Regions from separate parts of the Paenibacillus vortex V453 genome, predicted to be linked through region 1. Evidence: riboswitches for the same ligand, from Rfam matches in the RefSeq annotation. Region 1 holds a riboswitch; each other region holds the start of a gene.
What was found. Region 1 has a riboswitch for thiamine pyrophosphate ahead of PVOR_RS04780 (ABC transporter substrate-binding protein). Riboswitches for the same ligand answer to the same signal wherever they lie in the genome.
Positions count from the first base shown of each region.

Region 2: another riboswitch for thiamine pyrophosphate. It lies ahead of PVOR_RS26055 (ECF transporter S component); the one in region 1 lies ahead of PVOR_RS04780 (ABC transporter substrate-binding protein).
Region 3: another riboswitch for thiamine pyrophosphate. It lies ahead of PVOR_RS20860 (YkoF family thiamine/hydroxymethylpyrimidine-binding protein); the one in region 1 lies ahead of PVOR_RS04780 (ABC transporter substrate-binding protein).

Region 1 is NZ_ADHJ01000009.1:175,981-183,907, reverse strand. It holds gene PVOR_RS04790 (GGDEF domain-containing protein) at 1-978, opposite strand, end outside; gene PVOR_RS04785 (VOC family protein) at 1,299-1,688, shown strand; TPP riboswitch at 1,862-1,973, shown strand; gene PVOR_RS04780 (ABC transporter substrate-binding protein) at 2,087-3,118, shown strand; gene PVOR_RS04775 (thiamine-binding protein) at 3,206-3,499, shown strand; gene PVOR_RS04770 (ABC transporter permease) at 3,496-4,251, shown strand; gene PVOR_RS04765 (ABC transporter ATP-binding protein) at 4,310-5,149, shown strand; gene PVOR_RS04760 (TatD family hydrolase) at 5,243-6,058, shown strand; gene PVOR_RS04755 (aspartyl-phosphate phosphatase Spo0E family protein) at 6,083-6,259, opposite strand; gene PVOR_RS04750 (extracellular solute-binding protein) at 6,444-7,927, opposite strand, start outside.
Region 2 is NZ_ADHJ01000049.1:102,573-110,499, forward strand. It holds gene PVOR_RS26045 (energy-coupling factor transporter transmembrane component T family protein) at 1-508, opposite strand, end outside; gene PVOR_RS26050 (ATP-binding cassette domain-containing protein) at 505-1,806, opposite strand; gene PVOR_RS32910 (ATP-binding cassette domain-containing protein) at 1,775-2,182, opposite strand; gene PVOR_RS26055 (ECF transporter S component) at 2,175-2,804, opposite strand; TPP riboswitch at 2,896-3,008, opposite strand; gene asd (archaetidylserine decarboxylase) at 3,174-3,977, shown strand; gene PVOR_RS26065 (SDR family oxidoreductase) at 4,038-4,889, opposite strand; gene PVOR_RS26070 (helix-turn-helix domain-containing protein) at 5,441-6,226, opposite strand; gene pdxR (MocR-like pyridoxine biosynthesis transcription factor PdxR) at 6,288-7,751, opposite strand; gene PVOR_RS26080 (pyridoxamine 5'-phosphate oxidase family protein) at 7,872-7,927, shown strand, end outside.
Region 3 is NZ_ADHJ01000037.1:646,952-654,878, reverse strand. It holds gene PVOR_RS20885 (NUDIX hydrolase) at 1-445, shown strand, start outside; gene PVOR_RS20880 (histidine phosphatase family protein) at 442-1,002, shown strand; partial or broken gene PVOR_RS20875 (methyl-accepting chemotaxis protein) at 1,289-2,543, opposite strand; gene PVOR_RS20870 (class I SAM-dependent methyltransferase) at 2,736-3,458, opposite strand; gene PVOR_RS20865 (nucleotidyltransferase domain-containing protein) at 3,602-4,300, shown strand; gene PVOR_RS29810 (YjcZ family sporulation protein) at 4,416-4,511, shown strand; gene PVOR_RS20860 (YkoF family thiamine/hydroxymethylpyrimidine-binding protein) at 4,583-5,185, opposite strand; TPP riboswitch at 5,274-5,376, opposite strand; gene PVOR_RS20855 (RNA polymerase sigma factor) at 5,560-6,102, shown strand; gene PVOR_RS20850 (hypothetical protein) at 6,095-6,448, shown strand; gene PVOR_RS20845 (carboxypeptidase-like regulatory domain-containing protein) at 6,426-7,927, shown strand, end outside.

The sequences.
Region 1 (7,927 bases):
ACTTTCATGCAGTCGATGTAACAAGCGGTCATTCTCATACTGGATCAGGATCTGGCGGAACAGAATCAGAATGACGCACAGGGATAGACCGGTAAACAGACCGTTCCAGCCACCGAACCGCTGCGCCATGAGGGCAAACATTCCGCCCAGCACGCCATATGGAAGCAAATATCTGACAATCAAGGTTCCTACAGGACGCGGTTCCCTCTCTTTCACCGTTTGATTTCCGGTATCGGGAGCGGGCTGTGCACCTGCAGAAGCAATGAAAAACACAGATAACGTATGTAAAGGATCAAGATATGCACGAACTTCGAGATTCACGAAATGGACGAGATAAAAGTGCAGAGCATCACCCATAATATAAGCGCTTCCGCCAAGACTTAATGAAATGACCGCCCATTTCCCTAATTGCCTGGTATTAAAATACAACACCACGGTAAAGAAAATAAGTACCATTCCGCACAGCGGAAACAGCATATCCACCCATACGCTTCCCGTCCCCCCCGAATACGTACTGTCCTGAAGTTCGGGCTTGATTAAATACTCCCAGCCCACCGTCATGAACGTTACGCCAACGATGACGATATCCAGCATAAACCGCAGCCCCCTAAGCGGGCCTTGAACATGCCGGAACAAATAGATGAGGCAGCTGGCGAACAGGATCACTTCCAATCCCCAGAAATAGCTGGATATCTGGAAAGCGCTCTCTTTCCCGAACCCGAAAAAAAAGGAGGAGACGATCCGGGCCGCTGCATCGGCCATCAGTCCGATACTTACCATAAACCAAAACCTGCGAAGATGTGCCTTATAACGCCGGCTGACCCGAATTAAATACACGGAGGCGGCCATAGGAGCAATAATGACTAGCACACGCTGAAGCGATAAAGCATCAGGCATCCACAGAACAGTCATTATCTGAATAAATGCATATATAATGGCGAGTCGAATCCACAGATGATCTGCTGGAGTTGGACTCATAAGCACTCCCCCTTGGCAAAAAGGTAAGCTTGTACACGATGGATGATTTAGGTCTTTTGAATTAAGCTCTCTATTCCTCATGATACTTTTTACCCATCCAAAAGTAAAGACGAGGAAATCAAAGAAAAATCATCTATCCGGCACATCGCTAGAAGATCTATATAATGAAGTTTTTCTACTGGACGGGTGTACTTCAAATGCAAGGACTACACTCAATTAAACACGTGAAAACCTGAAAAGTTACTATATCAATCACCTACTTGACGTATAGGAATCATATGATATTATTCTTCATATCTTATACGAACCGGAAAGGGTGTATGGCAGTGTCACAGAAACGATTGGATCATGTTGGTATTGTAGTCCGAAACCTGGAAGCCACGATAGCGTTTTACACGTCGGTAGTCGGCCTTGAACTAAAGAATCGCCTGACTCATACCAATGGGGTCATTCAACTCGCGTTCCTCGGATTTAATGGAAGTGACGAAACGGAAGTCGAACTTATCCAGGGTTACAGCGACTCGCTGCCTTCGGAAGGAACGGTGCACCATTTTGCAGTCAGTACGGATGATATTGAAGAAGAGTATGCACGCGTCCAAGGACTTGAAGTTCCTCATCTGGACGAGGAAATCGTCACTCTCCCGAACGGCTATCGTTATTTCTTCGTGCATGGTCCCGAAGGGGAATGGATCGAGTTCTTCCAGCGTTAACCCGCACGCAGCACGGTATCCAACATTTCATCTCTTAAAATGTTCATATGCTGAACTCTTGGGCTGCCTAAACGCGGTTCCCTACATAAGGCCTGTCCTGTTCATGACCTTTTTCGAAAACTAGACAGGTCTTGGTGTTAGGACTATAATAACGGATGTACTGATCGAAACTTCATAAATATCGGGGGAGCTGGAATTTAGCCGGCTGAGAGTGTATCCGCTTTGATACTGACCCTTACACCTGATCTGGGTAATGCCAGCGTAGGAAGCCAATGTTTGCGGCAGCCATATTTGCCGTACTATACACTTACGCCGTCATGCGTCCTGAGATTATCGGGGCGCTTTTTTTGTGGAGTTGCGAGGTAATAGAAATAGAACTCATAAGGAGAGAAGACACGATGAAGAAGGGAAGATGGGTCCCCCTGCTTCTCGCTTGTGTCCTGCTGATGGTTGCGGCCGGATGCGGTACAGGCGGACAGAACAAGAACACAGGCGCTGAAGGAGAAGACGCCAAGAGTCCTGGGAAACTCCGTGACGTGCAGCTGATGCTCGATTGGTCCGCCAATACCAATCACACGGGTCTGTATGCAGCGAAGGAGCTCGGATATTATGAGGAGGAAGGGCTCAACGTCCAGATCGTCCAGCCGGGAGCCGGTGGAACGGATACGCTGGTCGCATCCGGTAACGTGCCGTTCGGCATAAGCTATCAGGAAGGGGTAACCCTCGCCAGAACGCAAGGCTTGCCGCTCGTCTCCATTGCGGCGATCATTCAGCATAATACATCCGGCTTTGCCGCTCCCAAGGACAAAGGGATCGTGAAGGCTGGAGATTTCGAAGGTAAATCCTATGGCGGCTGGGGCTCCCCCGTTGAGGAAGCTGTCATGAAATCCATCATGGAGATCGACGGTGCCGATGTCAGCAAAGTCAATATGGTCAACATGGGCGATGCCGATTATTTTACTGCCGTCAAACGCGACATTGATTTCGCCTGGATATTCTACGCCTGGACGGGCATCGAAGCCGAGCTCCGCAATGAGCCGCTTGATATGATCTATGTGAAGGACTACTCTGACCAGCTCGATTATTATACGCCGGTCATCGTGACCAACGAGAAGCTGATCCAAGAGGACCCTGAGCTTGTCAAAGCCTTCATGCGGGCTACTTCCAAAGGATACAACCATGCTATTGAGCATCCTGAGGATGCAGCAGCGCTGCTCTCGAAGGCCGTGCCTGATCTGGATGCCGAGCTGGTTCTGGCCAGCCAGAAATGGCTGAGTCCCCGCTATCAGGATGACGCGCCTCGTTGGGGTGAACAGAAAGCCGAAGTATGGTCGGGGTATGCCGACTGGATGTTTGAGCGCAAACTGCTGGAGAAAGAGCTTGATGCAGACCGCGCGTTCACCAATGATTTTTTACCGGAACAACCATAAGGTCTTTTCTATTAAGAAGAGAGTCGGCCTGACAGCAGGCTGTCTCTCTTTCATAATCATATCGCTGCACGAAAGGATGGATTATATATGGCGAACACCCTCTTGAGCATTCAAGTGATACCCCGGACGCCGGGTGGACGGGACAGCATCCCTTATGTGGATGAAGCGATCAAGGTTATTGAGGATTCGGGTGTGAAGTACGAGGTCCATGCACTGGAGACAACCATGGAAGGAGAACTCTCCGAGCTGCTAAAGATCGTCGAGCGCATGCATGAGGCGCTGGTGAATGCGGGAAGTCCCAGCATCATATCCCAGGTCAAAATTGCACATCATCCGAGCGGCATCAGCATGGATAAGCTGACTGAGAAATATCGTCCATGAGAAGCTGGTGGAGCTCCGTCTGGCCGCCTGTTGTGGCGGTCCTCTTCTTTTTGCTGGTATGGCAGGCGGCGGTATCGATCTTCGATATCGAAAAATTTATTCTGCCTGCGCCAACGGCGATCGGATCCGAGGCAGTTACCGGTGCTGCCGGTCTTTTCCAGCATACATTAGCCACCCTGCAGCTAACCTTGATCGGGTTTATCATCGGAACAGCAATCGGACTTGTGATTTCACTGGCTCTGCATATGGTGCCTTTTCTCAAAACAGCTCTTTATCCGCTTCTGATTCTTAGCCAGAATGTACCGACTATCGCCCTTGCGCCGCTCCTCATGATCTGGTTCGGCTTCGGCATGCTGCCCAAGGTTATTGTGATTACCCTGGTCTGCTTCTTCCCGGTGGCCGTTGCGGCTCTGGACGGGCTCGCCCGAACCGATCGCACCATGATGAATTACATGCAGATGGCGGGGGCTACATCATGGCAAATCTTTACCAAGCTGGAGCTGCCTCATGCCCTTCCCTCCATCTTCTCCGGGATTCGGATCGCGGCCACCTATTCCGTCATGGGTGCGGTCATCGGAGAATGGATCGGCTCCGACCGGGGAATCGGTTACTACATGATGCTGCAAAAATCCGGCTACCGCACGGATCGGGTATTCGTTGCGATTCTGGTCATCGTCCTGCTCAGCCTGCTGATGGTTCTGCTTATCACCCTGCTGGAGAAACGGCTGATCCGTTGGAACCGGAAAAGCTAATGCCCAGCAGTCATGGGCCAATACACGATCATCCTTAATGAAGGAGGTATTTCGCGATATGACACAACAAGTTGCTCCGCCGGTCCAGGGTGGGCTTAATCCCCCCTCCGTGGAAGCCTCTCGAACGCCTGCGCTGGAGGTACGAAACCTTCGGAAAACCTTCCGCGACCGACGCAGCGAGGTTCATGTGCTGGATGACCTTGCGCTTCAGGTACAGCCCGGTGAATTCGTCTCGATTATCGGGCCGTCAGGCAGCGGAAAAAGCACACTTTTCCACATCATCGGTGGCTTAACGGCTCCTGATTCCGGCTCAGTCTTCATGGATGGTCGTGACGTAACGGGAAAAAAAGGGCTCATTGCCTACATGCCTCAGCAGCCTGCCCTGTTCCCTTGGCGAACGGTGGAGGACAACGTGCTGCTTCCCGAGGAGCTCAGAGGAACCCAGAAGGCCGTCGCCAGGGCAAATGCCCGGCGCTGGATGGAACGGGCCGGACTTGCCGGCTTCGAGAAGGCGTATCCGCATACCCTCTCAGGAGGGATGCAGCAGCGGGCCGCCTTCCTGCGCGCATTGATGAGCCCGCAGGAAGTGATGTGTCTGGATGAGCCCTTCAGCGCACTCGATGCACTGACACGCAGTGATATGCAGCGCTGGCTGCTCGATATATGGGAGGAGACGCGCCGTTCGGTGCTGATGATTACCCATCATATTGAGGAAGCACTTCTGCTCTCCGACAGCATCTATATTCTGTCGGCGCGGCCTGGGGCCATTTTAAAACGAATCGAGGTCCCGTTCCCCCGTCCACGCCGTGAGGAAATTCTGCTGGATCCATCCTTCATCACGCTGAAAACCGAAATATCCGCCATGATGCGGGAGGAGCAGCAAGAACGCGGACAGTAACAACGTTAACCGTAAACAGAATAATCATTCATCATCCAGCTTCCATCAATGCCACAGAGCTTCGAGAAAGCTTGGTAGAAAGGGTATGTAACGATGAAATCACTAACGCAAACAGGGGCCGGAGCTCCACTGTTAGACACCCACATTCATCTGGACCGTTATTCGTTATCCGATCAGGAAGCGATTGTGGCGGATATCCGGCATAGCGAGGTTCAGAGCATCATCTCTGTCTCTATGGATCTGGCTTCCTGCAAACGGAATCTGGAGCTGTCCCGGCTGTACGGAACAATGGTACGGGCTGCATTCGGTTATCATCCGGAGCAGCCTGTCCCCTCCTCTGCTGAAACGAAGGCGCTGCTGGACTGGATGGAAGAACATGCCGATGACATGATTGCCGTCGGTGAGGTGGGTCTCCCCTATTATGCAAAATTAGAAGCTGAATCCGAGGGCCGTTCGTGGGATAACCGTCCATATGAATATCTACTGGAACAATTTATTCTTTTTGCGAAAAAGCATCATAAACCTGTGATTCTGCATGCTGTATATGAAGATGCGGAAACCGCATGTCGCTTGCTCGAAAAATATGGCGTCACCCGTGCCCATTTCCATTGGTTTAAGGGCTCTCGTGACACCTTGCTGCGGATGGCGGGTAACGGATATTATATCTCCTTTACGCCTGATATCCTGTATGAAGATGAAATTCGTGAAATTGCTCGCCTATACCCCGATCATCTTGTTATGACCGAGACCGATGGACCTTGGCCGTTCGAAGGTCCCTTTGCCGGGCAGATGACCCACCCTCGGATGACCTCCGCCGTTGCCGCTGCCTGGGCAGAGCTTCAAGGGGTATCCGTGCTTGCGGCGCGGGAGCGGTTATACGAGAATGCCGTACGCTTATACGGCCTATAAGAAAACCTACGCCAAGTCGATTGTTCAAGCAATCGGCTTGTTCTCTCTAAGGACTCGATTATATTGATTAATCAGTTCGTCGAGCACAATCGATTGTCTGAGGACTTTGGGATGATTAAAATCACGATACCGCTGCTTTATCTTGTGAAGCTTGTGCCGCTCTCGCTCGATATCAAACTTTATGCCTTCCTTCGTTTCCATGACTTTATGTCCTCCCCTCATGTAATATTTTATACTTTAATGTAAAATTATAGGATGTATGATATTAGACATCAAAGACTTAACATGAGGGGCTGTTTTCGATATTCATGCCTCTAGAAAAACATCCGCGAAAAACCCCGCAATGCGTGAATTCACACGCATAGCGGGGTTTGGGATCACTCCATTATTTTGCAAACTTCTCTTGATATACCTTCGTCATCTCTTCCGTAATTTCCGCCATTTTCGGATCATTTTTTATCGTCTCAATCAATTTATCGTACGACTCAACCGGTTCTTTCCCGGTGATGACCATGACACGCATATCCTCCACTTTCTTGGAGATTTCTGGATAGTATTTGTTATAGGCTTCCGAATACAACTCTCCCGAAGGATTCGGAACCTGCACCGTCTTGCGCTCCGTGACGATGTCTACGTTCCGTGTGTATACTTCATCCGGCATCCCTACCGCGTTGATGGCCATGTCGTCACTTACAAGGTGAATGAAATTGTTCAGGTTGCCGTCACCTGTCTTATCCTTGACGGCCTGCGGCGTTGCAACCTTCTTTCCGTTCTCGACCGTGTAATGGACGCCTTCAATCCCGTAGGTCAGCATCTCATTTCCTTCCGGGCTGTAGCCATAGTCGAAGAGCTCCAGAATTTTTTTCACTTTTGCCTCCGGCACTTTCTTCGGAATCAGGTACACTCCATAGTACGGAGATCCTGAAGGCGTATACTTCACTCCGTTTGGATTCTCCAAGTAGGCAAGCGGCATCAAATCAGCCTTGGGATCCACATTTTTCACCGCTTCGCCAGTTACCCACGCATGGTTCATGGACATGCCGCCTACCCCTGCCTTGGCACTTCGCATCGTATCCATCACCTGCGAGAACTTCATGATCGCAAAATCTTTGGGGAACAATCCTTCTTCATAGGCCTTTTTGATCCACAACATGGCCTCCTTGGACTCGTCCGACGTAAGGATAGGAGACAGCGTATTATCGGCCTCCAGCTTCCATGCCCCTTGTGTTTCATTAAAGAGATTATAAATGTAAGCAAGTGCGCCGGGATTCGCCGCATATGGAATTTCATCAGCCTGTCCGTTACCATTCGGGTCCTGCTCTTTGAAAGCTTTTAACACATTATGAAACTCATCCAGTGTCTTGGGCGTTTCCAGCTGAAGGGCATCCAGCCAGTCCTTGCGGATCATCGGGAACACACCGCCGCCATAGCTTGGATAGTATCGCGGAATGACAATGTTCTTGCCGTCCACCTTGGTGATCTCCCACATGTCCTTCAACTCTTCGCGATTTAAATTCGGGTAGTCTTTGAGAAAAGGCGTCAAATCCCAGAACACCCCCTGCTTCAGCATCTTCTGAAGCTGAGGGTTCTGCATCGTTTCCACAAAAGTAACCTCTGGAAGATCACCGGATGCGAGCATGACATTGATCTTCTCTTCAGCCGTGGATGGGGACAGCCACGTAATGTTCAGTTTGGTATTGGTGTGTTTCTCCAGCTCCTTCCAAAGCGGATTGGTGTTGTCAATAAATTCGGTGGCATAGTTCAAGGTCTGGATCGTAATGCTGGTAGGTTCACTGCTGTCTGTTCCTCCCCCGTTATCGCTCGAGGCGCTACCAGCCCCGCTGCCGCAAGCACTAAGCAAGAGCGAAC
Region 2 (7,927 bases), on a different contig from region 1:
CTTGACGGCGAATCACAAACTCCTCCCACACCATGGGCAGAAGCCGTATCGAAGCCATGAAGCTGTACGCATACTTGGGCGCAAGCCTCAGCTTCTGCATCAGGCTGTAGAATAAATCCACGGAGGACGTTGTCGTTACAAGGAGCAGTCCCTCCGAGGCAAAAGCAATCCCCTTAAACCCCAGATGCAGTCCCCGGTAGAAGCTTTCTTCCGATACCCGGAACAACCCCCACTCCCACCAGAGAGTCTCCCCTTTGCCGAACAGCATCATGGAAGAGGACGAAGATATAAAGGCAAGCAGAAACGGAATGAAGAAGAGCAGCATCTTCCACGGTTTAACCCCACTCAGCACCACCAGACAGACCATAAATACCAGTGCCTGATACATCATGAAATCCAGATCATGGGTCAGCACCGTCATGAAAAAGAGGGCAAAAATAAGGCCGAGCTTCACCACCGGATTGGCCCGGTGCAGCCAGGTGATCCGTACAGGGTTCCATATATTCATGAATTCACCCCCGTGAGGTGAGCTGCGCTTGCGGAGGAGGGATCGTAGGATTCTCCGGCCCGGTTCAATCCATCATCCTCCTGCCGGGATTCCGCACCGGTACACAATCGGGGTGAAGCCATGCTCGAGGTCAGCTGACCTTCCCGAATTTCCCATATATGCGTGGCGACCCGCTGCGCAATCTCCATCTCATGGGTCACCATGAGAATGGCGGTTCCCGTGCGGCGCAGCCGCTCGCACATCTCCAGAATCGCAAACGTATTCCGCGCGTCCTGACCGAAGGTCGGCTCATCCAGGAGCAGAACTTCCGGCTGTCTGGCCATCGCAGTGGCAACGCTTAAGCGCCGCTTCTGACCGGTTGACAGCTGATAGGGATGCCTGTTCTCCATTCCGCTTAGTCCGAAGCGTTCGAGACAGCGATCGGCTTGGGCCTTCGCTTCCTCCGCAGGCATGTTATCCACCAGCAAGGAGTAAACAACCTCGTCGCCAATACGCTCCGTCAGAAACTGAAGCTCCGGATTCTGAAACACGAATCCGATTTGACGGAGCTGCTGCTCTCTCTTCTTCCGCACCTTTCTCGCCTTGCCTTGCACAACCTCTTCCCCGCAGAGCACGTAGGTCCCTTGCGCGCGCAGCAGTCCCATCAGACTGAGAAGAAACGAGCTTTTCCCCGCTCCGTTCGGCCCTACCACCGCAATAAATTCTGCCCGATAAACTTCTGCCGAAGGGAGAGAAATCACAGGTTTATCCCATCTCAGTCCCTTGAAATCCTCTAAACGGATCACAGGCTCCCCATCTAAAGGGTAAGGCAGGGCAGCCTCGTGCAGGAGATTCCCCAGATCTTCGCCATAGGCATCAACCGGAGCAAACAATTCCCGGCCGGCCCGGGTCTGAGCATAATCTTCCCACACGCCGGGATACCAGATTCCATAGGATTTAAGCTCGCACTCATACTTAGCAAATACTGCCGCCGGCGGTCCATCGCCCAGAATAACGCCATCCGGACTGAACAGAACGACACGATCCACGTATTTCGCCATCTCTTCGATCCGGTGCTCGACGATGATCAGTGTACGTCCTTCCGATACGGATTTCACCGCATCCCAGATCTGCTCCCGTCCTTCCGGGTCAAGCAGTGCGGACGGCTCGTCAAGGAACAGCACCTCCGGCTCCAGCAGCAGGGCGGAAGCCAGCGCCAGCCTCTGCTTCATCCCTTGCGACAGATGGCCGATCGGCAGATGAAGCTCCTCCAAATTCAGCCCCACCTCATGCAGCGCCGCTTGCATCCGTTCCTTCATCTCGTCTCGGGGAATACTCAGATTCTCCTAGTACAAAGGCCAGCTCCTCATCCACATACGGCATGCAAAACTGCGTATCCGGGTCTTGAAATACGTATCCCCAGGAGCGCGGGACAATCTGTGCCTCACACTTCATTGGCACTTCCGTAGCGCGGGGAATCATTCCGCTAAGCACCTGGAGCAGCGTGGATTTGCCGCATCCGCTCGGACCAAGCAGCAGCACCTTTTCCCCACGGGCTGCCGAGAACGAGAGATCTTTGAACATCAGCCTCTCTTCCCCGGGATACTTCAAGCGCAGTCCCTCCACCTGCACAGCCTGCTCCTGTTGAACCTCAGCGGACTGAGCCGGAAATAGGCTTACCGTGGCATTAGACATGGCGCGCATCATCCAGCGCTTCGTAATCCTTCTTCGACGCGGGACGCAGCAGTGACGTTACGCCTGTACGATCCAGCGCCTTGGCCAAGAGCAGCATTAACAGACCTGCAATAACTGCACCGCTGATTACCCGCATACCATATTTGGCCAGGAACATCCATGTCTGCAGATCGTCCGTATAGCTGTAATAGAAGTCCATTATCATCGAACCGATGGCCGCTCCGGCCCCGGCAATCACCAAGGTCCACGCTGAGGTACTCCGATAGCGGAGCGCCGCGAATACCAACTCCGCCCCCAGTCCTTGAATCAAGCCATATAACAATAGAGTCAATCCCCAGCCGCTGCCAAACAGCACCTCCACGTGGGCCGCAGCCACTTCCGCGATGATGGCCACGCCCGGCTTGCGAATTAACAAATAAGCCAGCGTAGCTGCCGCAAACCACATGCCGTAGAGCAGCTCATCCGCTTCAAAAAACAACGGTTTAAAAAGATTATAGACCGACCCCCAGAAGTGATAAATCACGCCAAACACAAGCGATACCAGCACCGTCACCAAAATATCGCTTAACCGCAGCCCTCTTCTGGGCTGAACCCCCAACTTCTCTTGCATTGATGTTCCCATAACAACCTGTACCCCTCTCCACCGCTATTTTTGTGTAAACACAACAAAAAACCGTCTGGAAAAACGCGCAGACGGAAAAATAGGCCCTATGTAGGCAGGGTCGGATATTCTCTACGCTGGCATTACCCAGTTCAGATTAACGGTCAACAGCGGATAATAGCTGCAATCTCAGCCTGATTCACTCAAGCCCCCGTATTCCCTATTCGGTTTTATGTTAATTTTAAAATACAGGTCCGCTCCAGAATTTGCAAGAACCTTTTTTCAAATATGGCTATTTATTGATTTCCATCTCATTCTATGTCAATATCAGAGTGATTGGCTTTTCCACCATCGTTATATTGCTTACACCTATGCACAAAGGAGAATGACATGGCTAAACAATTGCTGCGTCTGATGACTGAGCTCTCCTCCCGAAAATGGTTGTCCCGAATGATGGGGCATTGTTCCCACAGCCGGCTGAGCCGTCATCTAATACCTGCATTTATACGAATCTATCAAATTCCGGCTCATGAAGCGGAGAAAGAGATCCACGAATACCGCTCATTGAACGAGTTCTTTTCCCGCCGGTTAAAAATAGGCCTGCGTGCCATCGATGACACCGTCGATGCCATGGTAAGCCCTGTCGATGCCACTATTTCAGCAATGTGCGCCATTCATGCCGGCACCATTCTGAGTGTCAAGGGACAGGATTACACCCTGAGCGAGCTGCTCGCGAAATCCCCGAGAATGGAAAACTATATAAACGGTTATGCATTCGTATTGTATTTAAGCCCAACAGATTATCACCGCATCCATTCACCCGTAACCGGTGTTCAGGCGGAAAGCGAGCATCTGAAGGGGAAGGTTTACCCCGTGAATGACTTTGCGATGACCCATATCCGAACTGTGCTGAGCCGCAATGAGCGTCTCATTACCTACATTGCCCATGAATTCGGAGAAGTTGCCGTGGTGAAGGTGGGCGCAATGAACGTGAGCAGCATCCGTTACGCCGATGAGAGCGTTAAGAAATGGCAGATCGGCGATGAACTCGCGTATTTTGAATTCGGCTCTACCGTTGTGCTTTTGACGGAGAACGGCACGTTTAGCCCTCGCGGCGACCTGGAGCCCGGCTCCAAAGTAAAAATGGGAGAATTACTCGGTTTGCTGCACCCCTCCACGGCCAAAAAAGGGTAATTCCTGCCGCCCCAGCGCACATGACAAGTTAAGGCATTCGATCATTAGCAGCATGAATGATTAACGTCTGCCCAGCATCCGATAAATCATCTGCTGAAACCACCGGTCCGGCAGCAATCCCTTAATCCATGCGGTTATACGCGTGCCTTGGGGCAGCTTATATCGGAATCTCGGTTTGGACATGGAGGCAATCCTTGCCACGAGCTTCGCCACCTCCAGCGGATTTCCGCTTCCCCTGGCTGTCCGCTCGGAATAGTCCAGCACACCCTTCAGCATGTCGCTGTAGGGTGACCCTTCCTTCACCTCTAATTCACCAAAGCTCTTATTCCAGATCGGTGTGCCATAAGCACCTGGCTGAACCAGCACAACGTGCATGCCGAAGGGCATAAGCTCCAGCGACAGGCTCTCCCCGAATCCTTCAATCGCAAATTTGGAGGAAGCATACGGTCCATAACCCGGGAAGCCGACCACGCCGCTGATGCTGCTCATGAGAATAATCTTGGAATTCTCGGTCCGGCGCATCAGCGGCAGCATGTGCTGTGTCACAGATACCGTTCCGAAGAAATTCGTCTCCATCTGTCTTCTCCACCCACTCAGCGGCACTTCCTCCACCATTCCGCCTACCGCTTCACCAGCATTGTTCACCAGCACATCCAATCGACCAAACCGCTGCTCCAAATGCAGGGCAACCGCCCGTACCTGCTCTTCATCGCATATATCCAATCGAACCCGATGAATTCGCTCTGCAACACCCGCCTGCTCCGCGCGGGTCATCAGCTCTTGAGCCGCCTCCGGTCTGCGAAGCCCTGCAGCCACATCATATCCCGCTTGCGCCAGCTCCAGGCTGATAAGCAGCCCAAAGCCGCTGGAGGCCCCCGTCACCAATGCCACTTTTCCTGTCCCTGCAATCACCAACGGTTCACCACATATTCCGTACTTGCCACCAACAACGTCACTCCCATCACCTTTCTATTCCTTCAGAATACCTTACCAACAAACTTACTCCCTTTGGCCTCAGCCGAACAAACTTTATGTATATGCTTAATATATCAAATTTCCGTTGTATGAATAGGTCTGGCACCCGAAGGTACACATAAGAAAAAAATACCTATCGCGTACTCTATATATACGAGAAAAAGGGAGCCGGTTAGCTCCCTTTGCGGTTCATCCTGAGAAAAGCATATATGAAATCGGGATTCAACATCACCCGTATGAAGGCCAAGGCTCATTAAAACCACACATCCTGATGATCCTGATTCGCTGTCTTCATGCGGCGCAAGCGATTTCTGAATATACCGCAGCCACCGCGGCTGAAGAAACGACCGCGCACCCGTCTTCTTGGGCTCATTCCCCTCTCCCCCCTTCATAAAATTAAACTGTACGTCACATTTACCCTAAAGCGCTTACTATGAAACCCATAAGCCCCTTCCATCAAGCAGGTAAGTTATGGAAGGGTGGGGGAATCACCGAATTTCGGATGGGCTCTTGCCCGTATACTGTTTAAATTGACGGCTGAAGAAGAAAATGTCCCGATAGCCCAGCGCGTCGGCTACTTCCGTGACATTCATCCCTTGATGCAGCAGCAGATGCTGTGCCCGCTCGATCCGCATCTGAATGATGTAGGATTGCACCGGCGTACCGATCAGTTCCTTGAACTTGATCGAGAAGTAGCGGGGGGACAAACCCGCTCTCGCCGCCAAATCCTCTACCCGATGGGGAACCCCCGGATGCTGACGGACGTAATTCGCGATTTCATGGATCGCCTCTGACAGCTGATTGCTCGCTTTTTTGACAACGGGCTCATCCAGGTCCACACGCAGCAGATGAATCATCAGCTGCTTGAGAATCAGCTGACCCTCCTCCAATGCCCCGTAAGGCTTGTCCAGATACAATCGCACGTATCGTGCCAGCAAGTATTCAAAATCCATCGTTTCCGTCAGCTGGCGATACGGCGCAGGGATGTCTTGGACCGGATCGGTCACGTCAAAATGGATATATGTCAATACGAGCGGCTTCTGCGGATTATGCGTTGCACTCGTATGATCTCCAGGTCGGAACAGGAAGCAGCTTCCTTTTCCCACGGTAAAAGGCTCGTCATTCACCTCGACTGTGCCTTCCCCGCTCCATACATAGAACAAATCATAGTTCTGCATGGGTCTTTCGCGTTTCTGCCATTTCCAGCCCGGCTCACAGACGATTTTGGCAAGCGCAGGCATGATTATAAAAGAAGACGGCGATGCATTCAGCATCACGTCATTACCCCCTCATCTCATTTCTTGAAAATTATCTCTTTTCCATCATACCCGGTTTTTAAGTTTTTTGCATGTCCAGCCATGCCAAGGCTATTCGTCTAACCCCTTCCTCAATCATAGAAGCATCTAAATGCGAGAAGCCAAAGCAGGCGGCAGGCGGTCCAGGCGTGAGGTGATAGACCGCAGCATCCCGAAACATAACCCCTCGATTACGGGCTGCATCCCGCAGCGCCGCATACTCTTCCCCCGATCGCAGCCAGTTCGCGTACACGTGCAGACCTGCATCACCGGAGTGCAGGCAGAACAGATCGGAGGCATAAGCATCCATCGCTTGGTGAAGCGCCTCGTACCGCGCACCGTACAGCCTCGTCATCCTTCTTAGATGCCGTCCATAGCCACCTCTTACAATAAAACGCGCAAGCGCACGCTGCTCCAGTACGGCAGGCGAGATCGGCTCGTACAGAGCCTTGGCCTGCACGACCGCCTCTACCAGGCTTGGGGGCAGTACAGCATAACCGATGCGAAGCCCGGTAAACATCGTTTTGGAGAAGGAACCGACAAAGATGACACGTCCCTCGTCATCCAGCATTTTCAAGGGCTCGATTGGCTTGCCGCCCCAGCGGAATTCACTGTCATAATCATCCTCAATGATAAAGGCTTGACGGCTTCTCGCCCAATTGAGCAAAGCCCTTCTCCGCTCCAGCGGCAGCACAGCACCTGTCGGGTACTGACGACTGGGGCTTACGACCAGCAGCCCGGCATCCCAATCACGCGGAATCAGTCCGGCCTCGTCAACCGGGGAGGGCAGCGGGATTCCGCCGCTAAGGCTTACACCCCGGTGGATTCCCTGATATCCCGGATCTTCCATGACCACATGATCACCAGGATCCACAAGCAGTTGAAATAACAGAACAAGCCCCTGCATCGATCCGCTGAAGATGACAATATGCTCGGGATCGACCTGGATTCCTCTTGTAAAGCGCAAGTGCCCGGCAATCGCCTGACGCAATTCCGTATCTCCCTCGGGCGGCGCTCCGCTCTGGAGCTGCGTTCCTCCGCTTCCGCCCGCGTAGGACAGGGCACTCCTCCATTCCGAATACGGAAAATCTTGAATGGGCATCCTTGCATTCGCGAATGAGATCGTACCTAGGGGAGGCTCTTGAATCGACATGAGAGCAGAGGCATATTCCCCGCTCTTCTCCATTAATCGCTGACCCCAAGCCGAGAGAACGGGTGCGCGATCTGCCGCCGGCGGCTGGTCTATCATAGCAATCCCCTTAGCCACATAGGTTCCACTGCCCGGTCTGGATACAACATACCCTTCTGCCATGAGCATGTCATAACTTTGTGCGGCTGATCCTCTGGACACCCCGTACAGCTTCGCCAGCTCCCGGGTTGCAGGAAGACGGGTTCCTTCCGGCAGCTTGCCGCTGTGTATCGCAGTACGAATGGCGTGATATAAAGCCAAATATTTATATCGATATTGTTCCACATACGTTTCGAAAGGCAATCCCAGCTCCATGTTACCTACTCCTCTAACCTTCGTAAGATTGGACTATATAAATTACTCTAAATTGGCGCTTTTTCCTTGTCAATGTTCATCGTATGCTGTTATTCAAAATGATAGAGGGAGAGTTTAATCATGAGAAGAGACGAATTTGCGATGAAAGACCCACATGAGGTCGAGGATTTCCTGAA
Region 3 (7,927 bases), on a different contig from region 1:
ATATACGCATCTCGGCGTTTATGGTGTTCTGATCCAGGATGATCATATTCTGCTGATCCAAAAAGCAAGAGGGCCTCACAAAGGGAAGTGGGATTTACCTGGAGGTTCCATTGAATTTGGAGAGGAGCCGGAGTTTACGCTGAAGCGTGAATTTATGGAGGAAACCGGACTGTCTCCGATAAAAGGCAGTATTCGCACAGCCATATCCTATACCATTGTGTATCAGTATGCCGAGAATCAGATGGAAGAGCTGCATCACATCGGCATCATATATGATGTGGAGCTGCCTGATGATCAAGCTGTTATTAAGGCAGAAGGGGATGGACAGGATTCCTTAGGAGCCAGATGGGTTCCGCTTGAGTCGCTGAGTCTGTTACCGTTAACGCCATTTGTTGAGATGATGATGGAGTCGGTATTGATTGAAGAAGCCGAGGGGGAAGCATGACAACCTTATATTTTGTGAGACACGCAGAATCCCCGTATAGCGAAGGGAAGGAGCGGTCCCGCGGATTGTCCGTACAGGGTGCAAGCGATGCCGAGCGAGTTAAGGGTTTGCTGCTGGGAGAGGGTATTGGGGTTATCGTATCCAGCCCTTATCAGAGAGCGAAGGATACGGTACAGCCATTGGCGGATGCCCTGGGTTTACCGATTACGGTGCTGGAGGATCTGAGAGAACGGAAGATCGGGGATTTCCAAGGGAACTCATTTACGGATGCCAAAAGGAAACTGTTTAACGAACCCGATGCCTGCTTCCCGGAGGGAGAATCCAGTAAAGATGCGCAAAGGCGTGCAGTCCAGGCAATGGAGGGAATTCTGGATACGTACAAAGGCAAGAATGTCGTGATGGGTACTCATGGGGACATTATGACATTAATGCTGCACCATTACGATCAGCGGTTCGATTATGAATTCTGGCAGGGAACGAGTATGCCGGACATATACCGAGCCGAATTTGAAGAGGGAAAACTCGTGAACATATCGCGGCTATGGTGTGAAGTCTAACAAGAAGCTCAAGTTGGTCCATAGTATATTGAATGTACAAAGAAACCGTTTCTTTCGTAAATAGTGGGTCGGAATTCCATTTTACCATAAGATGAATTCAGGATATTGGAGGGCAACAGCGATTAGAGGAATGCTTCGTTCCGCAGCGGCAGCGTACTCATAACAGACAAAGGGGCCTCCCTCAGGTCAAGTGACTTTTGGGATACCCCCTCTGCTTTTATAAAAATAACAGCTTAACTAAATTCCTTATGTAGAATAGACGAATAAAAAATAGACGTTATACTTTTTAGAATTTGAAAATATTGATGGTCTTCTGCAGTTGGAAGACGGCATTATTCATCGCTTCGGCTTCCTCAGCCATCTTCTGGATAGACGAAATCCCTTCGTTCATGGAAGCAGATACCTAGCTACTGTTCCTGCAGCGGATTGCTAGCGTAATCGCAGTATATGTTCTGAATGGCCGAAGAGATGTTCTGCGCACTCTCCAGCATGGACTCGCTCTCCTTGGAGAAAGCTGCGATCTGCTCCGAAATATACTGCACGCTGTTTACAATCTGCATGAACACCAGCTCCGCCTCACGGATCATCTCGGTTTGCTGCCGTACGACTTCTTCATTGATCTTAATATTCTGTGCTGCATGTTTGACATCCGATTCAATGCTCCGTACCAGATTAAATACCTCGCGGGTGGAGGAAGTGGATTCCTCGGCCAATTTACGGACCTCTTGGGCAACAACGGCAAAGCCTGCACCATGCTCGCCGGCTCTGGCCGCTTCAATGGAGGCGTTCAAGGACAGCAAGTTGGTCTGATCGGCAAGCTCGGATATGGTTTCGGTGATTTTGGTAATCCCTCTGGCGCTCTTGGCCAGTGCATCGATGGATTCCGAGACTTTTCCGGTGGCGTCGATATTTCGCTGCATCCCCGCGGATTGTTTGGCTACGGAATCTCTTCCTTGCTCAACGAGTCCCAGCGTTTCGATAGAACGGGCGTTCATTTCATGGGTGGAGTGCGTATAATTGCTGACCTTCTCTTCGATTTCGCGGATGGAATGCGTCATCTCCGATACGTCCTCCGAGATTTCGTTCGCACCGACGGCCAGCTCGTTGGAGGAGAGGGATACTTGATTCATCACTTGAATAAGCTCCTGATTTTTATTCGAAATGCTTCGGCTTGATGTCATTACCTTGCGGGTAATGTCCGAGGTTTCCTGTAAAATTTTGCGAAGCTTGTCCACCATGCTGTTGAAGGTTCGGCTTAGATCGTTCATGCCTCCAACCTCTTCTACCTGGAAGGTAAAGTCGCCTTTGGCGATTTTGGCAGAAACGCTGGAAATTTCGGCGAATGAATTCGTAAGCGTTTTCTCAATAACGCGAGAAAGAGGAAGGGTAAGTCCAATTAAAGCCAAGACAAGTACCACGCCAATGATTGCTTTGCCCATTAGAATAAACGCAAGCAGCATTGGAACCGCAAATAAAGCGGCAATAAGATAACAGGCTGCAGTAATTTTTTGTGAGATTGGGAGTCTGTTGAACCATGCCATAAGAATGAGTCCTCCTCGACAACATAGGATATATTTACCATGATTATAGCATCGCCGGGCTGAACTAGATATAACGAATTGACAAAAAGTGTTGAAATGGGTCGAAAGAACTGATGTTTTGGAAGGGGAGGGGAAGCGCAGCTAACTAGCCAACAGACAAATCCCCTCTCGTTGCATAGATACGCAGCAATATTATTTTACGGCACGGAATAAGGCGGAAGCGAGATAATCGGTGTTATCCAGGATCATCCGGTCATGCTTGAATAACGTTTCCCATAACGTTACATCAAACAGAAGTCCTTTATCGCGCTGCTCAAATGTATCCAGATGACGTGTTTGCTCTTCCTTCAATTGTTCGTTGAAGTGGTTATACTCCAGAATTTCCTCCTGCTTAAAACCGCAAGCCAGCAAGGATTGTGCCCATTCTTCCCGCAGCATCAGATTCGGAATCCCGAAGAATTCCAGCAGCTCCTTGAGCTTTGGCTCAGGCATTGGCTTATTCAGCAGCAATTCTCTGTCCAGCAGAACGCCTCCTTGATCCAGAACGCGATAATATTCAGGGAGTGATCTCGACGTATTCGTGAATACGGTGACTGATTCGGCCATAATCAGATCAAACTGGTTGTCTTCAAAAGGCAGCTCGCACACATCAGCCTGCAAAAATTGCACGTCCATTTTCATGGCTTCGGCTCTGGTGCGTGCTTTTTTAATCATATTCTCATTGAGATCTATGGCCGTGACTTGATAGCCCATCTCCGAAAGATGGCATGCTGTCCTGCCTGTTCCGCAGCCAACCTCCAGAATACGACTGTTTGGCTCAATCGGATAATTCTTCAGCATTCTTAAGGTAGCCTCGAATCCGCCCGGATGCGCACTGCCCATACCTAATCTGGATAGCATTTGAATGTAGTTCATTTCATCTTCCCTTCTTCCTTGTAGTCAACATGAGGGTAATCGTTTATTTACCATATGATTAAGGTACGTTTGGGGTTTTTGCTGAATTAAATATTTTGAGCCCTTTTTTTCGGGAGCTATGAGAACTACTGGGGGAAATAGCCATGAAGAAGGAACCGATGGAGGCAGCAGAGCGTGTTATCCACCGTCATTATCCCGACTGTTTGCTAGCTGTGCTTGGCGGCAGCGCAAGCAGAGGAGAACATAACGAGCAATCTGATTTGGACATCGTCATCCTTGAGCGGGACGGAGATGAGATGCGGAGAAAGACCCTGGAAGCGGATGGATGGATTGTGGAATTGTTTATATTGTCTTTGTCATCCTATCGTGAATACTTCGACGAGGGCGTGATGGCAGCCAATCCGACATTGCAGCGGATCACAGCGGAGGGTAAGGTGCTGCGCTCGTTGCCGGAAGGAGAAGCAGTCCGCGCAGAGGCCCAGCATGATTTGAATTACGGACCGATGCCATGGATGCAAACCGATATTGATGAATACCGTTACATGATTACGGAATATGTGCAGGATTTGAAGAATCCTAAGCGGGATGGCGAGAAATGGTTTACGGTGCAAAAGATCATGACGGTACTTTGCGAATTTGTACTTAGAGTGAATGGGGAATGGACAGGGGAAGGCAAGATGCTGTTTCGGCTGTTCCACCGATTCAGCACGGCATTGGGAGATCAATTGGAGGTTTCGCTTTCAGCGATGTATCGACAGGACGATCCCTCCCTCCTTCTGGCATTCACAGAGCAAGTGCTGAACCCGTTCGGGGGCATGCTTCTTGTGGGTTATGAGGAATAGATTTTGACGGGTGAGCAATAAGAGAGGTACATTAGCCGTGACGTTCGCCTTCCACGACCAATACAATAATCATGTGATTCGGTCACGTCATTCTTTAAATCCAGGAGGGATCTTCATGAGCGGAGTATATGGTGGTGGATGGGGTAATTCAGTAGGTATTATTTTGGTTCTCTTCATCCTGCTCGTAATTATCTCGAGTGCTTGGGTTTAATTCGTCAAGCTCTTGGAGCAAATCGCAAAAGCCCGGCATGCGCCGGGCTTTTGCCTGTTATATAGAAGTGATCACGGTCTTGGCTTGGCTGATGGACTGTGTGCAGACACGACTGCGGTCATGACAAGGTGACTGCTGTCCGATTGGATCGCATGCAAAAACGCATCTTCGAGGGATTCAAACACCTTGGAGATGGAGCCGTCCAACCGGCTGGCATAGTGAACGCTTCCGGCGAACGTTCCTTTTTCCTTAGCCCGATGCACCTCTTTATAGATAACATCCATGTAATGGTCTGTACCCAGTGGATAAAGGGCAAATTGGCTGGCTGTATCTATATCGGCATTCTTCCCAATCTCGCGATTCAAACGCTCCGAATCCTCTGACATATATACATCGGCTTCCGTATCACCAGGGCAGCCAATAGAATAAGTTCCGTTAAAGATGGTGTGCACACCGCTTGCTGCCGCATAAGCAAAAATCGCCCTCGTTACATCAAATACATGCTCCGCCCGTCCACGAATACAGGTGCTCACATCATCCGTCTGAATCCATACCTTCCCCGTGTTGACGGATTTCAGCGCGTCCATAATGACTTCCACAAATCGGTCAGTCATCGGAAACACCGAGAATCGGCATCCGACGATGCGACTGGTTCCACATGTTAGCTCACTCATTGTTGTTATCCTCCCCTATGATATAAATCCACGCAAAAAAACCGCACCCCGTGAAGAAAGTGCAGTTATGCCTACGTGAAAAAGTATAAACATAAATGCTACACTTCCCCACGCTAGTATGACCTAGATCGGGTGATAAGGGTTAACGGCAGCACGCCGTCTCTCAGCACATGGCACCCCTAGTACAGCCAACATGATATGCAGTTGGTTCCGGAACTATTGCCAGTTCAGGAAGACAAAGGTTTCTTGCTTGTGTTATTGTATCGTTTTGCCGGAAGATTTTCAATCATTCGATTTTTTTTTCGACATTGATCCAAATTGATGCAACCGATGAAAGACCAGACGCATCATAGTTATAGAGGGGGGGAGATGGCCTGGATGTCATACAGCGTTTAAAACAAAAAGAAGAGGCGGCTCTCCGGGAATTGATGGAACAGTATGGAGATTATCTGCTTCGCACGGCGGTATTGCTGCTGCGTGACCGTCAAGCGGCTGAAGAGGCCGTTCAAGATACCTTTATCCAGGCGTTCGAGAATATCGCTCAGCTTCGTGACGGCGACAAACTTCGTAGCTGGTTGACCCGAATTGCAGTGAATCGATGCCGGATGCGGCAGCGAAAATGGGATTGGCGTCATATTTTTCCCATGCCGAGGATGGACCAGCATGTAAACGAAAGTGTACCTGCCGTGGATGAAATGCTGGGCGTCCATTGGCGTGAGGCTGAAATGATCAAATCAGTGCAGCAGCTGCCCTATACATACCGAGAAGTGATGACGCTCTATTATTATAATGAGTTGGGTGTTCAAGAAATTGCAGCGCAATTGCAGCTGAATATAAACACGGTTAAGGCACGTTTAATGAGAGGGCGGCATAAACTCCGGCAGATTGTTGTCGAGAAGGGGGAGAGCGATGCGTAGCGAAGAACAGGAAATGGCCGAACAACTAAAGCAGGAGCTGGAGGAAATTCGATTCCTAGGCGCAGAGAAGGTGATTTCTCGCACATTTCCAAAATCCAGCCGCGAACGTTTGTCTTCCTTGTGGAATAAGGAAGTAGAAATTTCTGCTGCCGCAATTGGTTATTTTGGCGCAGCAGCGGCCGTTCTGCTGCTCGGAGGTTTGTTATGGAGGGAAGCAATTGTGAAACCTGCTGTTTCCGTGCCCTTGCAGGTGAGCAATGAACTGCTTGAAGCCGGGGGGAATTATTACTGGAAGGATCAGTACGAGAGGATGGTGGCCAGACTTGAAAATTCGGGTCAAGATTAAACACCTGGTGTTTGGGGTTTCGGGTTTAATCCTCTTTGTTATGATGGTATCTATGCTCACCCCTCGAATAGGGCTGCTGATTGCGGAGAAGCAGATTGAACAAGGCCAAGCTGAGGGGATAGCCAAAGTCATTGACCTTATTCATGAAGAAAGCAGCAGCAACCGGAAATGGGAGATGATCGAGAAGTATGTGATTGTGCCTAGAGCAACAGAGCTAGCTCATCGGTTTGATGTGTTTATTAGTCCGGGGTTCACCAGCACAGGAGGAAGCGCCGATCAGCAGATTCGTTTTACTGAGGATGAACGTTTGCCGCTGCTGAATCAATATGTGCTGGGAGCGCCAGCCGGAGAATATATGAAATATGCCGCAATAGACCTTGCGGAGCATTATTCGATGAATGGTGATGTGGAGGGAGCAGCGGATATATTGGAAACCGCTATCCAAAAGTTCGGGGATCTGAGCAGCGGATATTCTCCGGAGCCTGTTCTTTATTCCTATCAGCATGAATTGGTGCTGGAGCTTGCGAGCCTCTATGACAGGCTGGACCAGCCTGATCAGGCGGCGCTGCAATATGAGCGATTAGCGAAAGTCCTTTCTGGAGATTGGAAGGACATCCATAGTAAGGCCCTTTTATATCACTCGGAAATGCTCCTGCGTCGGGGGAGCCCCCAAGCCGCTATGGACGTGTTGAATCGGATATCAGAAGGGTCCGGCGGGAACTTTGCAAATTCGGATATCTCAAAACGGGCGAATCAGCTGAAAGGACGGCTGAAGAGGATTTTAGACGGAGAGACCTTGTCAACGGTAAGCGGAACCTTGCGAAATCGTGAGGGGGATCCGATTCCATTCGCAGGTGTATTTTTACGTAAAAACAACGATCTGAATCACAGTCTGCTGTTAAGCGAACCGTACCAAATGCTGACAGACGCGAACGGTCGCTATCATTTCGAGGGTGTAGAGCCCGGCAGGTATCAACTCGGCATTGGTTTGAATTATGAACAAATCAATGGCAGAACGTGGCCTGTAGAATCGGGGGATTGGGTGGAGGTCGCCCCGGAATCGACACGACGGATTGATGTCACGCTGCAGCCATTGATTCAATTGACAACTCCAGTAAACCATGATGAGATACGCGGCGACATGATCTATTTTGAATGGGAGGCTATACCCGAAGCCGCCTACTATAAACTGAGTGTTGGTATCGAATTTGGCAGCGGATCGATGATGACGGCGATGGATAACTATATTGAAGGGAATTCGCTGCGGGTTGCTGTTCAGGATCTGTATGATCTCAGAATCGGACTTTCCTACGAGGATCCGTATGATTGGACGACCGTTGCACCTGAGAGTGTGCTTGGTTACTCCAACCCAGAGGCTCCCTATTTCTGGTCGGTGGATGCTTACAAGGAAGACGGCACGAAGTTAACAAGCAGCAGCGGCTACCGGCTCAATGAGAGCACCATGGGTTATTTACCGTA